DNA from 3 places in the Mesorhizobium sp. CO1-1-7 genome. Region 2 is predicted to be linked to each of the others. Evidence: riboswitches for the same ligand, from Rfam matches in the RefSeq annotation. Region 2 holds a riboswitch; each other region holds the start of a gene.
What was found. Region 2 has a riboswitch for cobalamin ahead of bluB (5,6-dimethylbenzimidazole synthase). Riboswitches for the same ligand answer to the same signal wherever they lie in the genome.
Positions count from the first base shown of each region.

Region 1 (5,720 bases), on a different contig from region 2:
AGGTGCGCAGCAGGTAGTCGGTGTCTTCGGCCTGGCCGAAGGCCTCGTCGAAGCCGCCGATCCGTTCGATGAGCTTACGCGAGAAAATGCCTGACGACAGATGAATTCCCCGCACGGTCATGAAATGGCTGCCGGGGCAGGGTTCCAGCAGATCGTCGTCGATGTGTTCGACCATCATCATCAGGGAATAGGTAAGCTCCAGAGCGGGGTCGGCGTCAAAGCATGCGATATCGGCCTTGAATCGTCCCGCAGGCGAGACATCATCCGAATCGAGGAACGACACGAGCTCCGTTTCCGGCGTGAGCAGTCTGAGACCAGCGTTGCGAGCCCGGGTCACGCCCATGTTCTCTTGCCGGAAAAGACGAATGCAGGGGTTCTCGGCCATCATCGAACGCACGGCCTCCGGCGACCCGTCGGTCGAGCCGTCGTCGATCACGATGATGTCGAGATCGGCGGCATCTTGCTGCCGCACGAGCGAGCGCAGCGCCGAGACGACATAGCGCTCGCGATTGTACACAGGCATGATCACGCTGAGCTTCACCGGGCGCCTCGTGTCAGGAAATCCTCGATCGTGCGGGCGATCTCTGCCGGGTCGATGCCGAGGGACAAACGGAAGCACGGCAGGTGGCGCGTCAATTCGCTGAAGAAGCGAAAGCCGCTTTCGCGCTCGCCCGGCATCTGGGCGATGCCGGACGGCGCCAAGGCAATCATGGCATCCCTGCGCGACACCGGCATAATCGAACTTGCTCCGCCTCCGCTGATATGTGGCACCACCAGCGCGACGATGTCCAGCATGGCGGGCACCGGCCGAGGCGCGATATCATGAATATGGAACGTGTGCTTGCCTTGCCAGTTCAGCGGGCCTTGCGCCGTTAGCCGCTGCCGCAGGCCCAGCCGGGCGAAACCTTCCGTGTCCTGCTTCAACGTCGAAAAAAGGGGGCGCGCGGTCACGCCGTCGGTGAGATCGATCAGCACATAGTCGTCGCCGACACTGTCGAGCCCGTTAAGCAGGCCGGCGGCGACGGTCCCCGATTTCCCGGCCCCGCCCGAGCCGGCAAGCAGAATACCGTTGCCGTCGATGCCAAGCGTGCCGGCATGCGTCAGCCGCATGCCGCGCGCGGCATATTCCCAGTGCAGGAAGGCGCGCAGCGGTGCTCCCGGCTCCCAGGGCGGAAAGGCATCGGCCGAGGCCATCAGCTGCACGCCGACGCGGCGGTGCGGATCGTAGACCTGCCAGAAATCCAGGTCGTGGAAATGGTGCCCGCGCAAACCGGCTTCGGCGAGCCGTTTGGCAAAACCGTGCTCGGTGAAATGGGCATCGCCCCAGTGCGCCGGCTCCGGGATGCCGTCAATGCCGGGATGCGCGATGAAGATGCGACCCGTGGACGGTGCCGGCTGATCATGCGCGGGCTCGATGAAAGCATGGCCCAATGCATCGGCAAGCACGCCGTGACCGAGATGCGCGGTCAGTTCAAGCCAGGGCAGGCGAACCTTTCGCATGGTCGGATAGTACGCGGCCGCGCCTTCAGCGGCGGCGATGAGATACCTGGCGTAATCCGGCAAGGTTTCGAGCGTGACGCGCGGCATCAATCGCCTTCCATCACGCTGCGGCCGCCCCGTCAGGAAGCCTGCTTGACCGCCGGCCAGCCGAGGGGTTCCTCGACCTCGTGGATGGGATCAACGACGATCAGGTCGGCGAGGTCGTCGTGAATGCTCACATTGAGCGGCTCGTTCGTGGCGGCAAGCTCGGCAGGCAAATCGCCCGGCAAAGGCTGCGCCGCCGCGTCCAAGCGCACCAGCAAACCCAATTCGAGCAATTGCGATATGAAGCGTTCGAGTTCGGCCTGGCCTATTGTCGAGCCGCCGGCGCTCAGCCCGACCAGAGCCTGGGCGTCCGCGCCGGATGAAAGCGCCTGCCATACCTTGCTGCCGGAATCGGAAAAGCCGAAATATTTGCCATTGGCAAGATTGAGCACCACGGCCTCGCCATCGAAAGATTCGAAAACGATATCCCGGCTCGCTACCGCATAGGCGTGGGAGTCATGCGTCATTGTTGCCCCGTCCTGCATTTCCTGCCCGCCAGCAGGACCGCTTCCACCAACAACGCCTGTAAACTTTCAGGTCTTCCTTGGCAAGGTAACCTTTGCCGGCAACGCGGGACCATTTCCGGGTTCAGTCGAAAGCCGGGCGGATCAAGCCTCGATTTCAAGCGGCGACAATGGCTTGGAACAACAGGCCAGGATGAAGCCATCATCGATCTCATGATCGAGGATGCCGCCATTGTGGCTCATCTCGACGCTGCCGGAGACTTTCTTCACTTTGCAAGTTCCGCAAAGGCCGAATTCGCAGGCGGCCGGTATTCGCACACCCGAGGCGCGCGCCGTCTGCAGCACGGTCTGGCCGGCGACACAGTCGGCGTCGACATCCGAAAGCGCGAAGCGGATCGGCGTCGCGGCTTCGACGCAAATCGCCGCGCCGTCTTCAGCCGGCGAGGCAAACGGCGCTGGGATTTCCTCCATCGCCGGCGCGGCAAAGCTCTCCTGATGGTATTTTGCCATGTCGAACCCGGCGGCCTCCAGCATGCCGCGCACGGCGCGCATGAAAGGGTCGGGGCCGCAGCAGAAGATTTCGCGTTCGCGGAAATCGGGCGCCAGGAGCGGCAGCCGGATGGCGTCGATGCGGCCCATATGGCCGTACCAGCCCTCGCGGCTCGACCGCTCCTCGATCATGAAGCCGAGCGACAGGCCCGGCATATGGCCGCCGAGCAGTTCGAGTTCCTTGCGAAAGATGATCTCTTCCGGGCGCCGCGCGCAATTGACGAAGCCGACATCGGTCCATGGCGCGCAGTCGTTCAGCCAGCGCAGCATCGACATCATCGGCGTCACGCCCGAACCGGCCGAGATGAACAGGTATTTCGCCGCCGGGTGGCTGTGCAGCGAAAAGCCGCCGCCCGGTCCATAGGCCTTGACGTGCGAGCCGGGCGTCAGGTGATCGAACATCCAGCGTGTGCCGACGCTGCCCGCCTGCGCCTTCACCGTCACCGCGATCGAGAATGGCCGTGACGGCGATGATGACAGCGTGTAGGTGCGCATCAGCGGGCCGTCCGGTGTCGGCAATTCCAGCGTCACGAACTGGCCCGGCTTGTAGCGGAACCAGGTCTGGTTGTCGGAGCGGAAGGTGAAGGTCTTGACGTCGGGCGCCTCGTCGCTGACGCCGGTTACTTCCAGCACCTGCAGCCTGTCGTTCCACGGCGCCATCTGGTCGAGGTGGCGATAGAGCCCAAGATCAGTCATGGCGTTCATCCCTGCATACCTTTCATTTTGGGCGTGTCGTGATCCCAAAGCCGCTGCACAGTTTTGGCCGACATGCGCTAGGCGACACTGCGCAGAGCAGGCCGGCCGTCTTCGGAAAGCCGTGGGCCGATAAAGCGCGCGTACCAGTCGACGAACTGGATGACGCCGCCCTCGTGCAGCTCCGAATAGGGACCGGGCTCGTAGGCCGGCGACAGGATGCCGAAGGCGTTTTCCTCGACGATGCGGCGGTCCTGGTCGTTGGTCTCGGTCCAGACATGGGTGAGTTCGGCGAGATCGTAGTCGACGCCTTCCACGGCATCCTTGTGGACCAGCCATTTGGTCGTAACCGCTGTTTCCGTGGCGCTGACCGGCAGCACGCGGAACGTCACCGCATGATCCACGAGGATATGGTTCCAGGTTGTCGGGTAGTGATAGTGCATCAGCGTGCCGATCCGGTCGGCCGAGACGCTGTCGGACAGGTTCTTCTTCACCGCCCGCTTGCCGGTCGTCGTGTAGCTCTGGGCATCGCGCAGCAGCGGCGCGCGGGTGGCGCGGTATTGTCCGGCCGGGTCGATGCGAAACTTGCTGGGCAGGCCAACAGCTTCGCACTTCGCCCAGTGGGCCAGCATCTCCGGATCGCTGTCGGCGCCTTGCACGCCGGTCACGGTCGGCGCTTCCGGGAAGGTCTTGCACAGCTCAGGATGGTTGCCCGCGCAATGGTAGCATTCGCGGTTGTTTTCCCAGACCAGCTTCCAGTTGCCCTTCTCGATGATCGTGCTCTCGAAGGCGATCTTGGCCTCGCTCAGCCGGTGCGGCTGGAGATAGGGCTCGATCATCGCCCGCATCGGCGCGAAGTCGGCGGGCTCCTTGGCCAGGCAGATGAAGACATAGCCGGCGACGCTTTCGCAGGCGACCGGCTTGAGCCCGAACTGGCTCTTGTCGAACCCATCGGCCATCTGGCGGGCGAACAGCAGCCGGCCGTCGAGTTCGTAGGTCCACTGGTGATAGGGACACACCAGTTTGGCGGCCATGCCCTTGTCGGTGTTGCAGACGCGGCTGCCGCGATGGCGGCAGGAATTGTGGAAAGCGTTGATCTTGCCCTGCTGATCGCGCACCAGCACGACCGGATAGTCGCCGATCTGCACGGTGATGAAGCTGCCCGGCTTGGGCAACTCGCAATCATGGCCGATGAACAGCCAGTCGCGATACCAGATCAGTTCCATGTCAAGCTTGAAGTAGTCCGGGTCGGTATAGAAGGGCTGTTCCAGCGAAAGGCCCTGTCTGCGGCCGTTCAAAAGCCTCAGCATGTCGTTGCGCGCGTCCATGTCCTGTCCTCATTTTCAAGGACTGAACTGGTGGTGATGGAGGAAGGACTGGGCGCAAGCCGGCGAAAGCCGGACAACACCATCCGCCCCTTGACCGCCCACCGCGATCAGTCGAGTTCTAGCGATCTCGGGCTGGTTTCCGGGCTCTGGAGTTGTCCTGGCGGACCATCGCGACACCTTCCCAAGCTTTCGCCCAGTGGTCTCCCGTTGCGACTTGAACTCCACCACCGTTGCGGGGGCAGCGCCGGAATCTAACCGGCTTCCCAATTCTCCGCTCCGTCGTCACGCAGCGGCACCTGAGATCGCTCGATCTAATCACGACAGGGTTTGCGACATCGGCACGAAAGCGACATCGCATCCATGCGGCGCGACACGTACGCGGGATCGTCCCGGCGCGGTTGCAGCGGGGGAATCGCCTCTTCTCGCCAGATGCGCGGGCACCGTTTTCGACCCTCAGCGGGCCGGAAAAGGGTTAATGGTTTCGAAAAGTGACTATTAGCAGAGTCTAAAATCGAACCGAACGGTTCGTTTCTGTTGACGGTGCGTGCAGGACGGTGTGAACGCCCAGCCTTCCGACACAGTTGGTGATCGGGTCGTGATCTTATGCAACTATTTGATATCAAATGGAAAAATAAGACATGTAGAAGGCGTTGGTACAATTTCAAGTGGTGGAGTCATGGTCCACGCTGAACAACTTCGTGATTGGAAACGGCAAGGGGGCTCTCCCACATCGGGGCTGTCCGAACGACGCGATTTAATCCCAAGACACGCCGCTAGACGGACGGGAAAAATACTGGAGTACAAAAATGAAAAAGATCATTCTCACTGCCACCGCCCTTCTGGCTATTTCCGGCAGCGCCTTCGCTAGCAGCGACCATTATGGTTCGAACGCCGCGACCCCCACGGCCACTGTCGACAGCTCCTACACCGCTTCGACCAAGAAGTCGGAGCCGGCTGCCCAGACGCCTGTGACGGGCGCCGACCACAACCTCTTCGGCAACAATTAATAGCCATCCCCGGCACGCGGCGGGTGACCCTGCCGCGCTGGTGGACCTACAAATTCAGGAGTATTAAAATGAACAAGATCCTCATTGCTGCCGCC
Region 1 covers NZ_JAIUHA010000018.1:177-5,896, reverse strand. Annotated here, with positions in the region: gene LB516_RS28390 (glycosyltransferase family 2 protein) at 1-541, opposite strand, end outside; gene LB516_RS28385 (serine kinase) at 538-1,587, opposite strand; gene LB516_RS28380 (PqqD family peptide modification chaperone) at 1,620-2,051, opposite strand; gene LB516_RS28375 (hybrid-cluster NAD(P)-dependent oxidoreductase) at 2,193-3,293, opposite strand; gene LB516_RS28370 (aromatic ring-hydroxylating oxygenase subunit alpha) at 3,371-4,618, opposite strand; cobalamin riboswitch at 4,731-4,933, opposite strand; gene LB516_RS28365 (DUF680 domain-containing protein) at 5,425-5,625, shown strand; partial or broken gene LB516_RS28360 (DUF680 domain-containing protein) at 5,694-5,720, shown strand, end outside.
Region 1: it holds a riboswitch for cobalamin, as region 2 does, so the genes downstream of both, LB516_RS28370 (aromatic ring-hydroxylating oxygenase subunit alpha) here and bluB (5,6-dimethylbenzimidazole synthase) in region 2, are expected to answer to the same signal.

Region 2 (5,720 bases):
GTGACGTAACCGCGCGCATGCTCGACCGCGCGGGTGATGGCTCGATCGGCCCGCTTGCCGAGATAGGAGGTCAGCTTCTTGCCAAAGTCGCGCAGGCCGACATAGGCCTTGCCGGAAGCCAGACGCGCCAGATAGGCGCTCATGGCGCCGGTTGGCGGGGCGATCGACATGTCATTGTCGTTGAGGATGACGATGAGGCGCGCATCGAGCGCGCCGGCATTGTTCATCGCCTCATAAGCCATGCCGGCCGACATGGCGCCGTCGCCGATGACGGAGATGACATTGTTGCGCCCGCCTGAGAGGTCGCGGGCGGCGGCCATGCCGAGGCCGGCCGATATCGATGTCGAGGAGTGGGCGGCGCCGAACGGGTCGTATTCGCTCTCGGCTCGGCGGGTGAAGCCCGACAACCCGCCTTCCTGGCGCAAGGTGCGGATGCGGTCGCGACGGCCGGTCAGTATCTTGTGTGGATAGGCCTGGTGGCCGACATCCCAGATCAGCCGGTCATCGGGTGTGTTGAAGACATAGTGCAGCGCCACGGTCAGTTCGACCACGCCCAGCCCGGCTCCGAGATGGCCGCCGGTGCGCGACACCGCGTCGATCAGTTCGAGGCGAAGCTCTGATGCCAGTTGCGGCAAGTCGCTCTCGGCCAGCGTGCGCAGGTCGGCCGGGACGCGAACCCTATCGAGAAGCGGCGTATGCGGCGTTGCGTTCACGTTGGGCCCAGACTTTCTGTTCATCGGCGGATAGGCCGCCGGCCGGCGAAAGTAAATGCGTGTCGCTGACGCGGACGGTCAGCCCCTCACGATCTTCTCAGCCTTCCGGCAGCGGGATGAATTCTTTCTCATCGCCAGGAACGATATCGAAGCGGCCGGTCTTCCATTCCTGCTTGGCCTGCTCGATGCGCTCCTTGGACGAGGAAACGAAATTCCACCAGATGTAGCGCTTCGAACCGAGAGACGCGCCGCCGAACAGCATGAAATGCGCACCCATCGATGACGATATGATGATCTCGTCGCCGGGCCGGAACACCAGCAGCCGTTCCGCTGGAAAGGCATCACCCGAAATCGAAACCTCGCCCTCCAGCGTGTAGATGGCGCGCTCCTCAGCATCGGGCGGGATTTTGACGCTGGCGCCAGGCGCCAGCCGCAAATCTGCATAGAGTGTTTCGGAATCGGCCCGCACCGGAGACCGCAACCCCTGGAAATCGCCGATGACGACGCGGCCGCTGACGCCTTCGGCGTCGATTTCGGGAAGCCGCAGCGCCGCTGTGTTCTCGAACACCGGTGCCACCTCTTCCTTGCCGTCCGGCAGAGCCAACCAGGTCTGCAGGCCGGAGATCGACATCGGCGCGCCGCGCAATTCCTGCGGCGTGCGTTCGGAGTGGACGATGCCGCGACCGGCCGTCATCAGGTTCACGTCGCCGGGTTGAATGACCATTTCGGTGCCGAGCGAATCGCGGTGCCTGATCTTGCCGTCGAACAGATAGGTCACGGTCGACAGGCCGATATGCGGGTGGGGACGGACATCGAGCGCCTGGCCCGCGCGCATGATCGCGGGACCCATTCGATCGAAGAAGATGAACGGCCCGACCAGGCGCCGCTTGGCGGTCGGCAAGGCGCGACGCACCTCGAAACCGCCAATGTCCTTGGCGTTAGGGATAACCATCAGCTCGATCTGGTCGCTGGCGAAGGCATCGCCGGCCTCAGGGTCCTTGCCGGGGAAGAAGCTCATGAACTCTCCTCGTCAGCGGTCAGTGGGCGCTTGGGCATATCAGGCGAACCGGATCGCCGCTTTTGCTTTTAATTTGGCTGCCACCTCTTCGCGATTGCGCGGATGCTGGTGGGTTTCGAGGGAATCGAGCAATTCGCGTGCGGATGCCGCGATGGCTTCGACGGCATGATCGAACGCATGCTGGTTCTTGGCAGAAGGCCGCGTCGTGCCGCTCAGCTTGCGGACAAACTGCAGTGCCGCGTCGCGGACTTCGTCGTTGGTTGCCGGCGGATCAAAATTGAACAGGGTCTTGATGTTTCTGCACATCGCTTCCGTATCTCCTCTTGTCCGTTTCAATCGGGACGAACTGTATCCTCAATGATGATCGTGTCCAAAACCGGTAAGGCTGCTCCGGACCTCAGTCCGCGTCGAGCGGCTCGGTTCCAACCGGCTTGCCGTCGCGCGACAGCCTGATCTTCTCGACCTTGTCCTCGGCGGCCTTCAGCAGCCGGTCGCAATGAACCTTCAGCGCCTCGCCGCGCTCGTAAATCCGGATCGACTGGTCGAGCGGTACGTCGCCACGCTCCAGATCATCGACGATCTTCTCCAGTGCGTCGAGTGCCTGTTCAAAGCTCATCGCCTTGACGTCTTCGTTGATCTCACCGGTCATCATTCATCCTTTCATCAGTCGCCCGACATGGGCGGCGACCGAAAATGCCAATCCCTGCAGATCGTAGCCGCCCTCGAGCAGGCTGACGAGCCGGTTGCCGCCGTGGATTGCGGCGCGCTGCATCAGCTGGCCGGTCGCCCAGTCGAAATCGTCCTCGGTCAGATTGATTTCCGCCAGCGGGTCGCGATGGTGCGCGTCGAAGCCGGCCGAAACGATAATCAGATCCGGCGCGAAATTGTCGAGTGCCGGCAGCACGCGCGACAGGAACGCATCGCGAAACACCTCGCTGCCCGTCCGAGGCGCCAGCGGCGCATTGACGATGTTGCCGGCGCCGGTCTCACTCTTCGCGCCCGTGCCGGGATAAAGCGGCATCTGGTGCGTCGAGCAATAGAGCACCGAGGGATCGTCCCAGAAAATATCCTGCGTGCCGTTGCCGTGATGCACGTCCCAGTCGACGACCGCGACACGCTCGGCGCCATGCTTCCTCTGCGCATGGCGCGCTGCGATTGCCGCCGTGTTGAAGAAGCAGAAGCCCATGGCCGTGGTCTTTTCGGCATGGTGGCCGGGCGGGCGGGCGGCGACGAAGACGTTGTCGGCGCGGCCCGCAAAGACGTCGTCGACGGCGGCATTGGCGGCACCGATCGCCGTAATCACCGCCTGCCAGCTTTTCGGGCTGGCGGTGGTGTCGGCGTCGATGCGGGCAATGCCTTCGTCGGGGATGGCGGCGCGGACACGCGCGACGAAATCGGCGGGATGCGCGTAGAGGATGGTCGCCTCGTCGCCTTGCGGTGCCTCGACGCGGTCAAGCGCGGCAAAAGCTTCGTCGTCGAGCACGCGCTCGATGGCGCGCAGGCGGTCGGGCCGCTCAGGGTGACCGGGCGGGGTGATGTGTTCGAGAAAGATCGGGTGCGTGTAGAGACGGGTGGCCATGCCCTCTATCTAGTGCCCCGGCGCCGTGATGGCCATGCGTCGCGGCTTGATCGCTGGGGAAAATCGAACCTGCGTCCATTGATGTCGCTGCGGGCATTGGCGTCGCCGGCCCTTCGGAGTAAGACTGCCGCTACTGCCTGGTGCCTGCCGGTCTGTTTGTTTTAGCCGCATTCTGCGACGCCAAGTGATTCCACTTGGCTGCAAATGCCCTGGCGGGAGAATCGGGAACACGGTTGAACTCCGTGGCGTGCCCAACGCTGTGAGGGGGACCGCGCCGGTAAATGCCACTGTCGATGACGGGAAGGCACCGGACGCGGGTTGATCCCGAGCCAGAAGACCGGCCTGGCAGGCATCGTCATCCGCATGGTCAGGCGGATGACATCGATTGCAATCGCAAGGGGACAAGCGATGCCGGAAGCTATGACCGCTCCAATGGGCGATGGATTTGACCAGATTGCGCGCGACGCTGTTTACCGCGCCATCTTCACACGGCGCGACGTCCGCAACCATTTTACATCGGAGACGATCGACGACGAGGTGCTGGCGCGGCTGCTGCTTGCCGCCCATCACGCGCCGTCGGTCGGCTTCATGCAACCCTGGAATTTCATTATCATTCGCGATGCCGCGTGGCGGGCGGAAGTGCGCGACCTGTTCCTGGCCGCGCGAGAACGGGAACTGCCTGAAATCGAGGCAGAACGGCAGGCGCTCTACCGCAAGCTCAAGCTCGAAGGCATTTGCGAAAGCGCTCTAAACATCTGCATCACCTGCGACCGCGAGCGCTCGAAAGGCTCGCCGCTGGGGCGCTGGCACAATCCGGAGATGGATCTCTACAGCACGGTCTGCGCGGTGCAGAATTTCTGGCTGGCGGCACGCGCCGAGGGCGTTGGCGTCGGCTGGGTCAGCATCATCGAGGCGCAAGCGCTGAAAAGCCTGCTGGCCATTCCCGATCAGGTGACGCCGATCGCCTATCTCTGCGTCGGCCGCGTTTCCGAATTCGCACCGAAGCCGGATCTCGAAACACACGGCTGGGGCCGGCGGCTGCCGTTGCCCGAGCTTATCATGAGCGAGACTTTTCGCGGACAAGGCGAAGCGCTGCTCAAATCAGCAGTGGCGCGCCTCGGTACCGTCGCCGGTGCGCCCGCGAGCCTAGCCGATCAGCGCGTCGCGCCGGCCGTGCCCCAGCGCGAACCGCCGAAAGTGGAGAGCGCCTTGTCCTTGAGTTCCCTGAACTTCGACGAGGCTTCGGCCAGCCTGGCGTCCCAGGCGGCATCGGGCACCTGACCCTCGATGGTCTTGAAATAGACCTGCATCAGGCAGGCAATGGCGAACGGCTCGATGAAGGCCGCCTTGAAAGCCCAGGCAAAGACGATTGCCAGCACGAAAGCCCAGCCGGCGAGCTGCCCGGGCATGACGTAAAGAATAGCGGCTGCCGGAGCCAGCATCAGCAGGAAAATCACGAACGACACGCCCCACATGATGACCCCTAGCCAGACGGCATTCTTGACCATGGTCTTGCCGTTCTGGGCGTAGAGCACAACGCCTTGGCGCGCGGTTTCGAACGGCGAGGACGAACTGATGCGGATGTTGTAGCCGAGAATGATCTCGTCGACATAGGTCAACGACAGGCGAATCACCGTGTTGAGGAACGAAACCAGGCCGCTCAGGCCAGGAATGGGCAGGAAGGCCGCGATGCCGCCGAGCAGGCCGGTGATGGCGCGGATAGCGCCCTTGACCAATTGGTCGACGACGAAAAGGATGTTGGCCTCGGCAAAACGCTCGGTCACGACCTCTTTCGCGTAGGCGATCTGGTTCTGGCCGTTGGGAATATCATGGCCGTCGATCAGATGCACCATGACGGCGATATGGCCCGCCTTGACAACGTAGAGGATGTATTCGCGAATCCAGTAGACGGCGATCGAGACGATGCCGAAACCGACCACGCCACCCCACATCGCAAAAGACAATGGTCCGTCGGGATCGGTGGAAATATGGCCGACGCCATAGCCGACGGAGGCGCCGGTGCCGGTGGCCACGATGTAGGCCAGGGTGATCCCAAAATAGACGATCATGCGAAAGACAATGAAAGGCCAGGTCCGCATCATGATGGACACCGACCTGCCGATATCGAAATCCCACATGCCCGAATCTCCCCTCAGAGATGGCTGCGGAGGATGCGCTCAAACCGGCTATTGTCAATTGCAGGCAGTGGCGGGACGGCCATGGCGGTTCATCTTGAAAGCGCTTCCGGCTTTTTCAGCAGGCCTTCGAGCAATTGCTTGAATGCGGCCACCACCATCTTCGATGTCGCCTCGGGATCTGGCGAATTGGCGATGCGCTGCGCGGCCTGGCTGCTCGCCCCATTGATCAGCCGCGCTGCCGACTCCGGGTCGACGCCGGGGACGACCACCCC
Region 2 covers NZ_JAIUHA010000005.1:46,762-52,481, forward strand. Annotated here, with positions in the region: gene dxs (1-deoxy-D-xylulose-5-phosphate synthase) at 1-737, opposite strand, end outside; gene LB516_RS11870 (pirin family protein) at 811-1,731, opposite strand; gene LB516_RS11875 (DUF2277 domain-containing protein) at 1,771-2,037, opposite strand; gene LB516_RS11880 (exodeoxyribonuclease VII small subunit) at 2,129-2,380, opposite strand; gene LB516_RS11885 (histone deacetylase family protein) at 2,384-3,310, opposite strand; cobalamin riboswitch at 3,489-3,671, shown strand; partial or broken gene bluB (5,6-dimethylbenzimidazole synthase) at 3,743-4,348, shown strand; gene LB516_RS11895 (hypothetical protein) at 4,465-5,448, opposite strand; gene LB516_RS11900 (TetR/AcrR family transcriptional regulator) at 5,538-5,720, opposite strand, start outside.

Region 3 (5,720 bases), on a different contig from region 2:
GCGACTCGCCCCGCCACTTGCTCCAACCGATCCAGTTCCGGGCGGTTCGCCAACGCACGATGGCCAAGCGCCGGATCGATATCGCTCTCGGCCTTGAAGGAAATGGCGCCGGCGAGGATGCGGCCGTCGAGTTCGGGCAGCACGACATGCATGGCAAGGTCGGCGGGCGCCAGGCCGCGCTGGTTGTTTTCCCAGATGTCGCGGCGCGTGGTGGCGACGATGACCTGGAAGACGGGCACGCCGGCGCGGTCGAACAAGGTTTCGACGCCGGGCTCGGCGCCGGAAGCGAACGCGGTCGCGGTGACGATCGCGGCGGGTTTCAGCGATGCGATGGCATTTTCGACGAACGCCAGCGACACCGGATCCTTCAGACTGGAAACGAAGATCGGCACCGGTGCCAATCCCCTGGAGCGCAAAGCCTCGGCCAGCGCATCGATCGGGGCGACATCGGCGGCGAGCAGCATCGATCGGTAGAAGAGAATCGGGACAATGGGAGTGCCGCTATTGGAACCGGCCGGCTCTTCCGCGACCCCCAATCCAGCCTGATAGTAACCGGCCTTCGGCACGCTGACCGGGTTGGCGACGGGCGCATCCTGTCCAGCCAAGCCTGCCAGCCTGTGCACCAGCGCGCCCATATTGGCCGGGCCGCCCTCGCGGAAATAGCCGAGCAGGCCGTCCAGTTCGGCGCGGGGCAGCGTCGAGGCTTCGACCAGCCTGAGATCCTCGTCGTGGCTTTCACCGGGAAGCAGCGCCAGTTTGATGCCGCGTTTGCGGGCAATCACCGCCAGTTGGTCGCAGCCATAGCGCCACCAGTCGTAGCCGCCGAGGATGCGCACCAGGATGACTTTGGCGTGGCGGGCGACGCTGTCTATCCAGAGGTCGACGGACATGGGATGGCGCAGGTCGCGCAGTGCGGCCAGCCGCATCGAGGGCAGGCGACCAGCGTCGGCCTTCCACGCCGCAGCCAGTCCGGCGAGATCGCTGTCGGTGAAGGACAGGGCTACGATATCCGCCGGCGCCTGCCTGAGATCGACAGGCTCGGCGAGGTCGTCGAGCGAGGCGGAGGTCGTGGTGAGGATGTGCATCGCGGCCCGGGCCTGAAATCAGCCGGCGAGGATACGTTCGATCGCCGGGCGGTTCAGCCCCTTGAGGCCAATGACGACGAGCCGCGAGCGGCGGTCGTCCCCAGCGGTCCAGGCGCGGTCGTAGTAATGATTGACGCGCGGGCCGACGGCTTGCAGCAGGAGCCGCATAGGTTTGCCGCCGACCTCGACGAAGCCTTTCACGCGCAGCACGTTTTCCTGTTCGGCGGCCGCGGCGACGCGCTTGGCCAATTCGTCCGGATTGGCGATCGAGGGAATGTCGACGATGAACGTGTCGAAGTCGTCATGCTCATGGTCGAAGGCGCCGTCATGATGCGACTTGCGGTTCTCGATGTCGTCCTCGACGGCGAGACCGAGCCCGAGCAGCACCGAGGGATCGACCTTGCCATGAGACGTCGGCACGATCTTTACGGCGCGGGCCGAGTGTTCGTTGACGATGGCCTTGGCGCGGGCTGAACCGGCGGCGTCCATCAGGTCGCTCTTCGACAGGATGATCAGGTCGGCGCAGGAAATCTGGTCCTCGAACACTTCCTCGACCGGGTCGTCATGGTCGAGGCTCTCGTCCTGCGCGCGCTGCGCCTGCAGGGCGTCCATGTCATTGGCGACGCGGCCTTCCGCCAGTGCGGGACCGTCGACCACGGCGATGACGCCATCGACGGTCACGCGGCTCTTCACCGTCGGCCACTGGAAAGCCTGGACCAGCGGTTTGGGCAGAGCGAGGCCCGAGGTTTCGATCAGGATATGGTCGACCTTCGGCGTCAGCGACAGGATCTTGTCGAGCGCCGGCACAAAATCGTCGGCCACGGTGCAGCAGATACAGCCATTGGCCAGTTCGACGATGTTTTCCTCTGGGCAGGTGTCGATGCCGCATCCCTTGAGGATCTCGCCGTCGATGCCGATGTCGCCGAACTCGTTGACGATGATGGCAATCCGCTTGCCGCCGGCGTTTTCCAGGAGATGGCGGACCAGCGTCGTCTTGCCGGCGCCGAGGAAGCCGGTGACGACGGTGCAGGGAACGCGGGACAGAGATGTTGTCATGATCAATCTTTCAGCATGTCGAGGGGAGGGATGCGGGCAACGAGGCCGCGCTTGAGACTGTCGGGCCTGCCCCGCCAGGGAATGAGGCCGTCGCTCGAGGTGGCGAAGAGTTTCGCGCCAGTGACGAGATCGGCGCCGCTGCTCGCGGTCAGATCGCCGAACACATAGCTCCAGCAGCCGTCGCGCAGGATCGCGGCGCTCAGCCGGCGCTTGCAATTGCCGAGGCATTCGACCGTGCGGATGCGAATCTTCTCGCCCGAGGCGGCTTGGCGCGTATCTTCGGCCAAAAGTTCGCCGGCCCGGGGATGGGCGTCGGATCCAGTCTCGTCGCGACAGGAAGCGCAGACAATGACCGTGATGCCGGCCAGGGGATGATCCCCGCCGGACGAAATGTCGGTTGTTTCAGCCGAAAAACTGCTGTCGCGATCCACATCAGGCTCCTTGCCCGGAAAACCCGCCAGGCGATCGGATTCTTGCATTCCAGACGGCAGGTCTCCTGGCTCGCGGGTCATCGCCTTGGGTAGCCGCCTTCCCGGGACAATCCCAGTGGCTTTCGGCCTTGGCTCTTCGCTCACAGTTGCGGGGACAGCCGCGGATTTGGGATTTTCAATCCCGCACCGCATTCCCTCTTGGCTCCTCTCTTTGCCGAGAGGAGACCGTCTGGATGGGATTTAGGCTCTTGCGGGCAGCGGTGTCAACGCGAGCTTACGACACCGCGATGTCGGACAGCGCCGGGCCGAGGTCGCCGGCAGGCGTTATTTCCATGCGCTCGAGGCCAAGCCAGCCCTGCATCTGCTTCAATTCCTCGAAGAGCTGGGCTGCGGTTTCGGGCGGTGCGCCGGGCTCGGCGTAGGCGGCATGGACGCGCAGGACACTGGCCGGCCGGTCAGCCTTGAGGTCGACGCGCGCCACGATCCTGTCGCCGAGCAGGAAAGGCAGGACATAGTAGCCGTATTGGCGCTTGTCGGCCGGCGTGTAGATTTCGATGCGGTAATGGAAGTCGAACAGCCGCTCCGAGCGCGAACGCTCGAAGACGACCGGATCGAACGGCGCCAGCAGAGCGCGGGCCTCGATCTTGCGCGGGATACGGGCGTCCTTGTGAAGGTAAGCCGGCTTGTCCCAGCCCTCGACACGGACCGGCAGCAAGTCGCCGAGCTCGACCAGTTCCTCCAGCCGGCCTTTCATGTCGGCCGGCGAGAGTCGAAAATAATCGCGCAGGTCGCCTGATGTCGCCACGCCATGGGCACGGGCGGAAATGCGCAGCAATTCGCGATGCGCGTCCTCAGGCGTCGGTACCGGCAGATCGAGGATCGCCTGCGGCAGCACGCGCTCCGGCAGGTCGTAAAAGCGCTCGAAGCCGCGCCGGTGCGCGGTGGTGATGCGCCCGGCCCAGAACAGCCATTCGAAGGCGTGCTTGGCATGGCTCCAACCCCACCAGCCACCGGAGCCTTTCTGGCCTTCGAGCGCCGAAGCGGCGATCGGCCCGCGCGCGACGACCTCGCGGTAGATCTCTTCTATATAGGCTGCGTGCTCGCGGCCCCATTTGGCCAGCCCCAGATACATTTCATCGCCTTGCTCGGCGCGCTGCATGCGCCAGCGCATCAGTGGGTAGGTCTCGACCGGCAGGAACGAGGCTTCATGCGCCCAATATTCGAAGACGGTGCGCTTGCGCGTCACGGCGGCGTTGTCGAGCAAAGCGAGGGGATAGGGGCCGAGACGCGAATAGAGCGGCATGTAATGAGCGCGCACCACCGCACTGACGGAATCGATCTGCAACAGGCCGGTGCGAGACAGAACGCGGGCGAAATGGCGGCGGTCCGGCGTGCCGGCGGGGCGGGGATCGAGAAATCCCTGGGCGGCGAGCGCGATGCGCCGCGCGGCGGCAAGCGAGATCTTTTCCTTCATGCGGATGCGTCCCTGATGGACCTGTCTGGCGTCATTGCCGGCGTGATTCCCGTCCATGCTAGCAGGGTTTTGGCGGCAACCCTGTCAGGAGAGAAAAGTGGAGTTAAAAGCGAAGGAAATCAAACAGGAGCGGATGGGACCAGTTTCTCCCGGAATGCCGTCCAGCTCGGTGTTTTGAACAAGGTTTGACTTGCTTCGCTGGAAGTGCTGCGCTAACCCTCGCCGCGTTGCAGCATAGGCCCCTTAAAACGGTTCAGCGGTTAATCTGTCACGCTTCCGCATTAAGGTTCGGTGCTGTAGTCAAAGTGGATTGGCGCCAACGGAAAGCCGCTGCATGAACGCACTTCTCAGTTCGTACCTGCCCATCGTCCTGTTTATCGGCGTGGCACTGGTCGTCGGCCTGGCGCTGCTGGCGGCTCCGTTCCTGGTGGCGTATCGCAACCCCGATCCCGAAAAGCTTTCCGCCTACGAGTGCGGTTTCAACTCGTTCGACGATGCCCGCATGAAATTCGACATCCGCTTCTACCTGGTGTCGATCCTGTTCATTATATTCGACCTGGAAGTTGCCTTCCTCTTCCCCTGGGCAGTGTCCTTCTCGAAGATCGGCATGCTCGGTTTCTGGTCAATGATGGTGTTTTTGGCAGTGCTGACCATCGGCTTTGCCTATGAATGGAAAAAAGGAGCGCTGGAATGGGATTGAACGACAGTTCAGGCACCCTCGTCGCGCCGAAGCCCAAAGGTATTATCGATCCCAACACCGGCAGGCCGGTGGGGGAGGACGATCCCTTCTTCCTCGAAATCAACAATGAGCTTGCCGACAAGGGTTTTCTGGTCACCTCGACCGAGGCGCTGATCACCTGGGCGCGCAGCGGCTCGCTGATGTTCATGACCTTCGGTCTGGCTTGCTGCGCGGTCGAGATGATCCACACCTCGATGCCGCGCTACGATTCGGAGCGGTTCGGTGTCGCGCCGCGCGCGTCTCCGCGCCAGTCCGACATCATGATCGTCGCCGGCACGCTGACCAACAAGATGGCGCCGGCGCTGCGCAAGGTCTACGACCAGATGCCGGAGCCGCGCTACGTCATCTCGATGGGCTCCTGCGCCAATGGCGGCGGCTACTATCACTATTCCTATTCGGTGGTACGCGGCTGCGACCGCGTCGTGCCGGTCGACATCTATGTGCCCGGCTGCCCGCCGAGCGCCGAAGCCCTGCTCTATGGCATTCTTCTGCTGCAGAAGAAGATCCGCCGCACCGGCACGATCGAACGGTAAATCCATGGCCGCCTCCTTAAGCGAACTGTCGACCTATCTCGGCGAGAAGCTGCCTGGCCGCTTCGGCGATGCGGTATTCGCCTATGGCGAGCTCACCGTTCACGTCGAGCCTCAAAACCTGATCGAGGTGATGACCTTCCTGCGCGACGATGCGCGCTGCCAGTTCATCTCGATCATCGATGTCTGCGGTGCCGACTATCCGTCGCGGGCCAAGCGCTTCGACGTCGTCTATCACCTGCTTTCGCCGAAGCAGAATGTGCGCATTCGCATCAAGGTGCAGGCCGACGAGGAGACGATGGTGCCTTCGATCACCGGCGTCTATCCCGGCGCCGACTGGTTCGAGCGCGAAACCTACGATCTCTATGGCGTGCTGTTTTCGGGCCACCCGGACCTGCGCCGCCT
Region 3 covers NZ_JAIUHA010000003.1:536,950-542,669, reverse strand. Annotated here, with positions in the region: partial or broken gene LB516_RS09210 (cobaltochelatase subunit CobN) at 1-1,085, opposite strand, end outside; gene cobW (cobalamin biosynthesis protein CobW) at 1,104-2,141, opposite strand; gene LB516_RS09200 (DUF1636 family protein) at 2,144-2,572, opposite strand; cobalamin riboswitch at 2,610-2,817, opposite strand; gene LB516_RS09195 (winged helix-turn-helix domain-containing protein) at 2,847-4,046, opposite strand; gene LB516_RS09190 (NADH-quinone oxidoreductase subunit A) at 4,381-4,746, shown strand; gene LB516_RS09185 (NuoB/complex I 20 kDa subunit family protein) at 4,737-5,318, shown strand; gene LB516_RS09180 (NADH-quinone oxidoreductase subunit C) at 5,323-5,720, shown strand, end outside.
Region 3: it holds a riboswitch for cobalamin, as region 2 does, so the genes downstream of both, LB516_RS09200 (DUF1636 family protein) here and bluB (5,6-dimethylbenzimidazole synthase) in region 2, are expected to answer to the same signal.